DNA from 2 places in the Kineococcus sp. NBC_00420 genome. Region 1 is predicted to be linked to the other one. Evidence: predicted binding sites of a transcription regulator. Region 1 holds the regulator's gene; the other holds the start of a gene.
The links. Region 1 encodes LexA, which represses DNA repair genes until DNA is damaged. Its sites were predicted from a motif close to TCGAACANNTGTTCGA; they were not measured.
Positions count from the first base shown of each region.

Region 1 (5,367 bases):
CCCGTGAGTGCTTCGACCGACACCCCCGCGTCAGCCCCCGGCGAGGTCGAGGGTCCCGAAGCCGCCCACCTGCTCGACGTCGTCGTCGACGCGCTCGGCGGTCAGCGCCGCGAGGGGCAGGCACGGATGGCCCAGGCCGTCACCGACGCGATCCGCACCCGTCGTCACCTGCTCGTCCAGGCCGGTACCGGCACCGGCAAGTCGATGGCCTACCTCGTGCCCGCCGTCGCGCACGCCGTGCACGCCGACCGTCGCGTGGTCATCACGACCGCCACGCTCGCCCTGCAGGCCCAGGTCGTGGAACGCGACCTGCCGCGCCTGGCCGCGGCGATCGCCCCGCAGCTGCACCGCGAACCCACCTGGGAGCTCCTCAAGGGGCGGTCCAACTACCTCTGCCGCAACAAGATCGACGGCGGCTTCCCCGCCGACGAGGGCGCGCTCTTCGACATCGCCGCGCCCACCAGCGACGCCTCCGCCGGGGGTGACGGCCGGCTGGGCCGTGAGGTCGTCCGGTTGCGCGAGTGGGCGGAGACGACCACGAGCGGCGACCGCGACGAGCTCGACCCCGGGGTCAGCGACCGGGCGTGGAAGCAGGTCTCGGTCTCCGCCCGCGAGTGCCTGGGGTCCCAGCGCTGCCCGGTCGCGGCCGAGTGCTTCTCCGAACGGGTCCGGGCCCGCGCGCGCACCGTCGACGTCGTCGTCACCAACCACGCCATGACGGCCATCGACGCCCTCGAGAGCGGGGGCCAGTTGCTGCCCGAGCACGACGTCCTCGTCGTCGACGAGGCCCACGAGCTGGCCGACCGGGTGACGGCGGTCGCGACGGCGGAGCTGTCCGCCTCGGTGCTGCACGCGGCCTCGCGTCGGCTGCGCCGCTCCGCCGGGATCGTCTCGGAACACCTCGACGACGCGGCCATCGCCCTCGAGGCCGCCCTCGAGGATGCGCCCCCCGGGCGCCTGGACCGCTGGCCGGACCAGCTCGCCGACGCCGTCGTCGCCGTCCGGGACGCGGCCCGGACCGCGCTGAGCGACCTCAAGGACGCCTCCGAAGGGCAGGGCAAGGAGGAGGACGCCGAGTCCCGCGGGGCGCGTCACCTGGCCCGGGCCGCCGTCCAGGACGTGTTCTCCGTCGCCGAGCGCCTCGCGGAGGACGTCGGTCGGGGCGCCCAGGACAGCTACGACGTCGCCTGGGTGACCGCGGGTTTCGGCCCGGCCTCCCGTGCGCCGTCCCTGCACATCGCACCCCTGTCGGTGGCGGGTCTGCTGAGGGAGAAGCTGTTCGCCGAACGCACCGTCGTCGCGACCTCGGCGACACTGACCCTCGGTGGCTCCTTCGACCCCGTCGCGGGCGCCTTCGGCCTCAAGGGGGAGAAGGGCTCGAAGACGCCGTGGACGGGGGTCGACGTGGGCAGCCCCTTCGACTACCCGAAGCAGGGGATCCTCTACGTCGCCCGGCACCTGCCGCCGCCGGGGCGGGCGGGTTCCACCGACGCCGTCTACGACGAGCTCGCCGCACTGGTCGAGGCGGCCGGGGGACGGACCCTCGGGCTGTTCTCCAGCCGCAAGGGAGCCGAGGAGGCCGCCGAGGCGCTGCGCAAGCGACTGGGGACCCCGATCCTCTGCCAGGGCGACGACCGGTTGCCCAAGCTCGTCCGGGACTTCACCGACGATCCCGCGACCTCGCTGTTCGGGACGATGTCGCTGTGGCAGGGCGTCGACGTGCCGGGACCCAGCTGTTCCCTCGTCGTCATCGACCGCATCCCCTTCCCCCGACCCGACGACCCCCTCATGTCGGCCCGCGCGCGGGCCGTCGACGCGGCCGGCGGCAACGGGTTCGTGTCCGTCTCGGCGGCCCACGCCGCGGTGCGCCTCGCCCAGGGGGCGGGGCGGTTGATCCGGGCCACCGGTGACCGCGGTGTCGTCGCGGTGCTCGACTCGCGGCTCGCGACGGCCCGCTACGGCGGGTTCCTGCGCGACAGCCTGCCCGACTTCTGGTCCACCACCTCGACCCCCACCGTGCTGGAGGCGTTGCGGCGTCTGGGTAGCGGTGGCTGACGCCGTGCGTCCGGGGTGGCATGCTCGTGAGGTGGCCACCGTCGGCTTCCTGCACACCGCGCACGCCCACGTGCGCGCCTTCCGCGATCTCCTGAACGAGCGGGACGACACCGTCGCCGACCGTCACCTCGTCGACACGGGCCTGCTCACCACGGCGCGGGACCGCGGGATCGACAGCGTCCGTCCGGCGTTGGCCGACCGGCTGCGCCGACTGGTGGGGGAGGGCGCGGACGTCGTCGTGTGCACCTGCTCGACCGTCGGCCCGACGGCCAAGGCCGTCGGCGCCGAGATGGGTCTGCGCGTCGTCCGGGTCGACCGTCCGATGGCCGAGGCCGCCGTCCTGGCCGGGCGGCGGATCGCGGTCGTGAGCTCGCTGGCCGAGGCCGCGGCGACCGTGCTGCCGCTGCTGCGCGAGTGCGCGGAGACCACCGGTCGGGCCGTGCAGCTGATCGAGGTCCGCTGCCCGGACACCTGGTCGTCCTTCGAGTCCGGTGACGTCCTGACCTACACGACCGGGGTCGCGGAGGCCGTCCGGACCCAGGTGCGGGCGCTCGACCCACCCGTGGACGTCGTCGTCCTGGCGCAGGCGAGCATGGTCGACGCCGCGCCGTTGCTGCGCGACCTGCACGTGCCGGTCCTCACCTCGCCCCGGTTGGCGATCGAGGCGGCCGTCGAACTGGTGACCTCGCTCAGAGGCTTCGCAGCACGGCCGTGACCTTGCCGAGGATCGTCGCCTCGTCGCCGTCGATCGGGGCGAAGAGGGGGTTGCGGGGCATCAGCTGGACGTGACCGTCCTTGCGCTGCAGCACCTTCACCGTCGCCTCGCCGTCGATCATGGCGGCCACGACGTCACCGTTCTCGGCCGTCGGCTGCTGGCGCACGACCACCCAGTCGCCGTCGCAGATGGCGGCGTCGATCATCGACTCCCCGACGACCTTGAGCATGAAGTGCTCGCCGGCGCCGACGAGCTGCGCGGGGAGCGCGAAGACGTCCTCGACCAGCTCCTCGGCGAGGATCGGGCCACCGGCGGCGATCCGGCCGACGACCGGGACGTAGCGCGGACGCGGGCGGCCGTCGGCCGCGGTGGCCTCGAACCCGTCGATGGTGCCGCGGGCCGACGCCGGCGAGACCACCTCGAGGGTCCGCGGACGGCGTGGGTCCTTGCGCAGGTAACCCAGCTTCTCGAGGGTCTTCACCTGGTGCGCGACGCTGCTGGGGCTGGTGAGGCCGACGGCCTGACCGATCTCGCGCATGCTCGGCGGGTAACCCCGCTGCTCGACGCACTCCTGGATGGCGGCGAGCACCCGACGTTGGCGGTGGGTGAGCCCGTCGCGGCCGTAGGGACCGTCGGGGAAGTGGTGGATCGAGGCCATCGGCGCCACCTGTTCGGTGTCGCCGGATCCGTCCAGCGCGTCGGCCACGTCACTCTCCCTGTCGTTCCGCGTGAGTCGTACGACCGGGCCCCGTCCTGGGGTCCGATCCACGTCACGGTAGTCATCCGGGGGTCGAGGATCAAACACGTGTTCGAACCGGCGTGTCGGGGCGCCACCGGACGACGCCGCCCCGCGGGGTGTGGGACGGCGCCGGTGGGTCCGGAGGTGGGGTGGATCAGGCGAGGGTGAAGTGGCTGACGAGCTCGCTGAGTTCGTTGGCGGTGCGCGAGACCTCACCAGCGGTGGTGGCCGTGTGGGTCGCCCCCGCCGTGGTCTGGTCCGCCGCAGCGGCGATGCCGGAGATGTTCAACGCGATCTCCTGACTCCCCGAGGAGACCTCGGTGACGTTGCGGACCATCTCCGAGGTCGTGGCCGACTGCTCCTCCACCGCCGCCGCGATGGTGGCCTGCAACCCGTCGATGCGGGCGATGACCTCACTGATGCCGCCGATGGCGAACGCGGCCTCGGTCGCGTCAGCCTGGGTGGCCGCCACCCGCGTGGTGATGGACTCCGTGGCCCGAGCGGTCTGCTGGGCCAGTTCCTTCACCTCCCCGGCGACGACGGCGAAGCCCTTGCCCATCTCCCCCGCGCGGGCGGCTTCGATGGTGGCGTTCAGGGCGAGGAGGTTCGTCTGCTCGGCGATGGAGGTGATGAGCTTGACGACGTCGCCGATCTCGCGGGAGGAGGCGGAGAGGCGGTCCAGGATCTCCGAGGCCTGCGACGCGCTGGACACGGCGTCGGCGGAGACCGAGGAGGCCTCGGCGGTGGAGGAGGCGATCTCGCGGATCGCGGCGGTCATCTCCTCCCCGGCCGCGGCGACGGTGCCGATGTTGGCGGAGATCTCCTCGGTGGCGGCGGCGACGACCTGGGTCTGGGTGGCGGATTCCTCGGCGCCGGAGGAGAGCTGGGTGGCGACGGTGGTCAGTTCCTCGGAGGAGCCGGCGAGGGTCGCGGCGGAGTCGGAGATGCGGCGCATGGTGGTGTTGAGGCGGTCCATGGTCACGTCGAGGGCAGCGCCGACACGGCCGACCTCGTCGGTGGTGGTGGAGCCGACGCGCTGGTTCAGGCGCCCCTCGGCGAGGCCCTGCACGACGGTGAGGGTGCGGGCCAGGGGGCGGGCGATGGAGCGGGAGATGACGACGGCGACGACGACGGCGATCGCGAGGGCGAGGGCGCCGATGACCAGCAGCATCACGACGGCGGCGTGGTAGTCGGCGGAGCCGGCGGTGGCCATGGCGGTCGCGGCGTCCTTCTCGTGCTTGGCCGCGGTGGCCAGCAGCGGCAGCAGCTGGTCGGTGACGGGGGTCGTCGTGGCGCTGCGCCGGGCGACGAAGCCGGCACGGTCGTTGTTGCGGACCAGTGTCACGAGCTCGACCCGCGCCGCGCGGTACTGCTTGACGAGGTCTTCGATCCGGGCCCGGTCCGCGGCCGGGGTGGCCGGGCTGGAGGCCTGGTAGGCGCTCCACGCCTGGTCGTAGGCCGTGTCGTCCTCGCCCATCTTGGTCAGCGACGCCTCGGTGGCCTTCGGGTCGTCGTTGATCGCGGCGTTGACGATGTCCATCCGCAGGGTGAGGAAGGAGGTGCGGACCTCGCCCAGCGTCTGCACCGAGGCCACGCCGCTGGTGGAGACGGTGTCCAGGTTGGCCTGCGAGGAGCCGAGGCGGTTGAGGCCGACGGCGACGACGACGGCCAGCAGGAGGCAGACGACGCCGAAGCCGGCGAAGAGCTTGGGGGCGACGTTCAGATCGCGCAGTGCCTTCATGGCTGGGCCTTCCAGAGGGTTTTCGCGCGGCGCGGGGTGGGGAAGGTGCCGAGGGCGCAGGGCGGAGCAGGCGGGTGAGGTCGTCGTGTCCATCGACGTCGCGGCCGTGGTCCTGAG
Region 1 is NZ_CP107930.1:866,966-872,332, reverse strand. Features, by position in the region: gene OG218_RS04310 (ATP-dependent DNA helicase) at 4-2,055, shown strand; gene OG218_RS04305 (aspartate/glutamate racemase family protein) at 2,087-2,770, shown strand; gene lexA (transcriptional repressor LexA) at 2,745-3,428, opposite strand; gene OG218_RS04295 (methyl-accepting chemotaxis protein) at 3,664-5,250, opposite strand.

Region 2 (5,367 bases), 4.0 Mb from region 1:
CAGATCCGGTCCACCGTCGCCTCGGGGTAGCCGTGCTCCATCGCGAGGCGCTTGAACTGCGGTTCCATCTCCTCCTGACCGGCGCGGGTGCCGAGGTGGCGGCGGTACTCGTCGGAGACGGCGAGGTCGTGGCCGGTGGTGGCCTGGATGAGTTCGATGACCTGCTCGTGGAACACGACCACCCCGTACGTCTGCTCGAGCACGTGGCGCAGCCGGTCGTCGAGGTACTCCGGTTGCGTCCACCCCTGCCGGGCGCGCAGGAACGGGTTGACCATGTCCGACTTCACCGGTCCGGGCCGGAACAGCGAGATGTCGACGATGACGTCGTGAAAGGTGGCGGGGGCGAACTTGCCGACGAGTTCGCGTTGGCCGGGCGACTCGATCTGGAAGCAGCCGAGGGTGCGGGTGGACTGGATCAGCTTGTAGGTGGCCGGGTCGTCCAGCGGCACCTGCTCGCGGTCGTCGAGGTTCAGGGTGACGTCCTCGACGCGTGCGACCTCCTGCACCGCGTAGGCCATCGCCGACTGCATCCGGATCCCGAGGACGTCGAGCTTGAGCAACCCCATGTCCTCGACGTCGTCCTTGTCGAACTGGCTCATCGGGAAACCCTTCCAGCTGGCCTCCACCGGGGTCCGGTCCAACAGCGTGGGGTTGGACAGCACGACCCCACAGGGGTGCAGTGCGATGTGGCGGGGCAGACCGTCGAGGCGTTCGACGAGGTCGAAGAAGACGTCGAGGCGTTCCTCCCCCAACCCGCTGCGCCGCAGCTCGGGCAGCTCGGCGATGGCGTTGCGGGCGTCGCGGGCACGCAGGTGCGGGAACGCCGTGGCGATGGCGTCCACCTCCCCCGGCGGCAGACCCAGCGCCGCACCGACGTCGCGGACGGCGTGGCGCACCCGGTAGCTGTCCATCATCGAGACGCAGGTGACGCGCTCGCCGCCGAAGCGGTCGAGGATCGCCTCGTAGACGTCCTCGCGGCGGGCGGACTCGACGTCGAGGTCGATGTCGGGCAGCTGCCCACGGCGGGGGTTCAGGAACCGTTCCATGAGCAGGCCGTGCTCGAGGGGTTCGACGTCGGAGATCCCCAGCAGGTGGTTGACCAGGCTGCCCGCACCGGACCCGCGGGCCGCGACCCGGACGTGCAGGGACCGGGTGAGGTCGCAGACGTCGGCGACGGTGAGGAAGTAGCTGGCGAAACCGACCTTCCCGATGATGTCGAGCTCCTCGTCGAGGCGGCGACGGACCGTGGCCTCGAGCTTGAGGTCGGCGCCGGGGTAGCGCCGGGAGATGCCCGCCTCGGAGCGTCGACGCAGGACGGCGATCGCCTCGACGTCCGGCGCCAGCCCCAGGGCCTCCCGGTCGGGCAGGTGGTGGGCGCCGATGCCGAGGTCGGTGGCCGGGTCGAGGCAGAGACGCTCGGCCAGGGTCGTCGTGGCGTTCAGGAGTTCCGCGGCCCAGCCGAGGTCGCCGGCGGCACGGGCGACGTCGGCCGCCGTCCGGACCATGTCGGCCGTGGGCAGCAGGTGCCCCTGTCCCGTCGTCCGGTCCAGGTGCCGGGTGCCCAGCGGGACGAGCCGGCGGATCGCGTCGAGCAGGTCGGCGGTGGGTGCCCCGTCGGTTCCGGCGGAGCGGACGGCGGCGGTGAGGACGACGGGAACCCCGACCTCGTGGGCCAGGCCCAGCATCCGGGCGGCGTGCTCGACGCTGCCCGCCGTTCCCGGTGGGGCGTGGTGGCAGACCACCTCGACGTGCAGCGAACCGACGGGCAGCCGGTCCCGCCACCGCTGCAGGACGGACCGGGCGAGGTCGTCGCGACGGGCGAGCACCGCCCGCCCGAGTTCGGACCCCGGGCCCAGCAGCACGACCAGCGCCGGACGACCCGAGGTGTCGACGGCGTTCGCCGCGACGAGTTCGAGGCTGCTGATCGGGGCTCCGCGCACCCCGCCGAGGTGGGTCTCGCTCACCAGCCGGCACAACCCCGCCCAGCCGCGAGCGGCGCCGGCGCCGTCGGCGCCGAGGGCGAGCACGGTGACCCGGGGCAGCCGGGGGTCGACGACCGCCCCACCGCGGGTGGGGTTGCCGGAGGTGGTGCGGCGCACTGCGACCGAGGGGTCGGCCCAGGCCGGCAGACCGTCGACCAGCCCGCTGGGGGCCGTGGCGAGGTCGACGCCGAGAGCGGGGGTGATCCCCGCCTCGCTGCAGGCGCGCACGAACTTCACGGCGCCGTAGAGACCGTCGCGGTCGGTGAGGGCGAGGGTCGCCATGTCGAGTTCGGCGGCCCGGGTGACCAGAGCGGTCGGGGTGGAGGTGCCGTAGCGCAGCGAGTAGCCGGAGGCCACGTGCAGGTGCGTGAACGGGGAGTTCGAGGTTGCGGTGGTGCGCATGGGGACGTCCTTCGAGAACGCGCCCGTGGGGAAGGCCGAGCGGAGTGGTGCGAGGTGCTGGGTCGCGGGCGCGTCCGCCGGTGGTCGCCCGCGGCGTTCAGCCGGCCAGCGGGAGGGCGCTGAGCCCGAGCAACGATTCCACGACGCGATGGAACTGCTCGGCGTCGGCGAGGAGTTCCTCGGCGGCAGCCTCGTCGACGACGCCGGTCCGGCCGGCCTCGACCGCGGAACGCAGCGGGGCGGTCGCGGCGAACCGCTCAGCCCACTCCTGCAGGGCGGAGTCGAAGGCGGGGAGCATCTCCCAGACGCTGCGGGGGCCGCTGCGCCGGGGACTGGTGGGACGTCCGTGGACGGCGACGAGGGCGGCGCCCGCGCGCAGGGCGGCGAGGTGGGCGTGGACGTAGCGCTCGGCGGTGTCGTCGGAGCGCAGGGCGACGAGCAGTTCGTCCTCGCAGCGCTCGAGCAGGTCGAGGGCGGCAGTGGTCAGCGGGCGCGGGAGACCCTGGGGGACGTCGAGAGTGGCGGGCATCGCGTTCTCCTCCGTGATCGGTCGGTCTGGTGCGGTGCAGTGAGGTCGGGCGGCGGTTCAGTCGCTGACGCGCAGCAACTGCCAGCCGTCCGATCCGTCAGGAGAAGGAGTAGCAGCGCCCTCCGACACAGCCGCCGTTCCGGGCGGGACGCGGCGGGCGAGGTCGTAGACACCGACCGCACCGGAGCGCCCGACGCTGGCCTCGACGCGGAAGACCTCGCGTTCGAGGTCGCCGATCTCGAGGACGGGACGGACCGCGGTCGCCGTGCCACCGCCCGTCGGGCCGTCCCCGTGGACGGCGGCGACGGCCGGGTGCTCCCACCAGGCGCTGCGTTCACGCCACCGGGACAGGACCGTGCGCACGACGTAGAGCCGTCCGTGCCAGACGAACTGGACGGGTTCGTCGGGCGCCTCCCCCACCGCACCGGACCGGACGTGGACCTCGTCGAAGAACCGTCGCACCGCTGTCACCTTCCCCACTCGAGCCGGCGCTGCGGTGGATCACCCGCAGCGCGGCGAGCCGGGGGAAGCGGCCCGCGACGACACACCCGGAGCGCGGCCCGCGGAGCTTCCCCTCCCCCCGGACCGCGCCACCGGGCGGTCACCACGTTCGAACACCGGTTCGAACGCAACTCGAAGCTACACCACCCCACTCAGGGGTCGTCAACGGTGAACCGGGTCATCCACAGAGCGGAGAGTCTCTCCCCAGGGACGGAGGGTGAGCGCTCGCGAGAGGTCACCCGAACGGCCGACAGGTTGTCCACAGACGCCGTCCGGCGGTGCCTGCGAGAGCCCCGGCCGTGCGACCGTGCCGCAGTGATCCAGCTCCACCGCGCCGCCGTACCCCTCGTCACGCTCGCCGCCACCGGCCTGCTCGTCGGGTGTTCGAACGAGACCGTCGCCGCACCCGTCGCGAGGTCCACGACCACCGCGACGAGCGGACCCGTCGCGACGCCGACGCCGTCGGAGACGCAAGAGACCTCGCCGCGGAGCGACCCGACCACGACACGATCGCTACCCGTCCCAGAGCTGTCCGAACTGGGCACCACGTTCACCCAGGACGGTGCGAGCGCCTTCGCCGGCTACTACATCCAGGTCCTCAACTACTCGAGGAACACCGGGGACGTAGCGCTATTACATTCGATCTCAGACTCGGGCTGCTCTGGCTGCGACTACGACATTCGAGAAATTACCGGCTACCTCACCCACGGATACGAACACGTCGGCTTGGAGACTCGGTTTCGCGAGACGTGGTTCAGATCCTGGGATCCTGCGATTGGCGAGATCCAGATGGATGTCACCGTCGACAGACCTCCCCACGTCATCGTCGATGCTTCGGGTCACGAGATCGAACAAGTGCCTGGTTTGACAGGGGAAACGTTCTTCCTGTGGCTGAAATGGATCGACGGCCATTGGATCGTTTGGGAGGCAGAGTGACAAGCAAGATGCAGGCCGCCTGCATCGTCGCCTTTGGGTTCATCTCCGTCCTCGGGCCGCTCCCAGCTGCAGAAGCAGCCAGAAACTCCTGGGGTCGCGCTTCCGGAGGCTCCGTTGAGGTTGGCGCTGGTACCGCGAAAGCCAGCAGAGAGCCGACACGAAGACAAGAACCGTCCAAGACTTCCGGGCCTCCGGTCCAGGTCTCCAAGACCCCCGCCTGCGGCCGCAACGGCCCGGAAGGCTCCTTCGGGTCCGACACCTGCCGGGCCTCCATCGCGAACTGCCCGCCCGGGCAGTTCCTCGTCACCACCTGGACCCGGACCGGCGACGACGTCCGCTGGGTCAACCAGGGGAACTCCTGCACGACCGACGCAACCACCGCAGAACCCGTCGTCCTGCCGACCGTCACCGAGGCCGACCTGCGCCGCGTCCCGCTGCCCGCGAGCCCGGTGAACCTCCAACCCGACGGCGGCGAGGCCCTGCTCAACGTCCCGCTGATCCTGCACACCACCGCGGGGACGGTCACCCGGGACACCACCATCCTGGGCTACCCGGTCACCATCCGCGCCACGCCGACGAGCTGGACGTGGACGTTCGGCGACGGTTCCACCCTGGGGCCCACCGAGGATCCCGGAAACCCCTACCCGCACCAGAGCCTCACCCACACGTACACCGCAGCGGGCGACCGGGAGATCACCCTCACCACCACCTACACCGGCGAGTACACGATCGCGGGGCTCCCCTACCGACCCATCGACGGCACCGCCTCGGTGACGTCCGCACCGACCCCGGTCCACGTCCTCACGGGATCCACCGTCCTCACGCGCTGACCTGCACGAACGTCTCCCGGACGCTCGGCGCGACGGGGCGCGCGAACCGGCCTACCGTGGTGGTGCATGAGGTGGACGGTGCTGCAGGAGACTCCTGGGAACGGGGGGCCGACCACCGCCACGCCCCCCGCCGTGGAGGCCACCGCGACCGCTCTCGTCGACCTGGGCGGCGCGGGTGAGGTCCTCG
Region 2 is NZ_CP107930.1:4,845,595-4,850,961, reverse strand. Features, by position in the region: gene OG218_RS23715 (DNA polymerase III subunit alpha) at 1-2,384, opposite strand, end outside; gene OG218_RS23710 (SAV_6107 family HEPN domain-containing protein) at 2,482-2,913, opposite strand; gene OG218_RS23705 (DUF6504 family protein) at 2,971-3,375, opposite strand; gene OG218_RS23700 (DUF6318 family protein) at 3,730-4,350, shown strand; gene OG218_RS23695 (PKD domain-containing protein) at 4,347-5,180, shown strand; gene OG218_RS23690 (aminoacyl-tRNA deacylase) at 5,247-5,367, shown strand, end outside.
Region 2: the regulator LexA is predicted to act here: its motif matches at 3,524-3,539, upstream of OG218_RS23705 (DUF6504 family protein).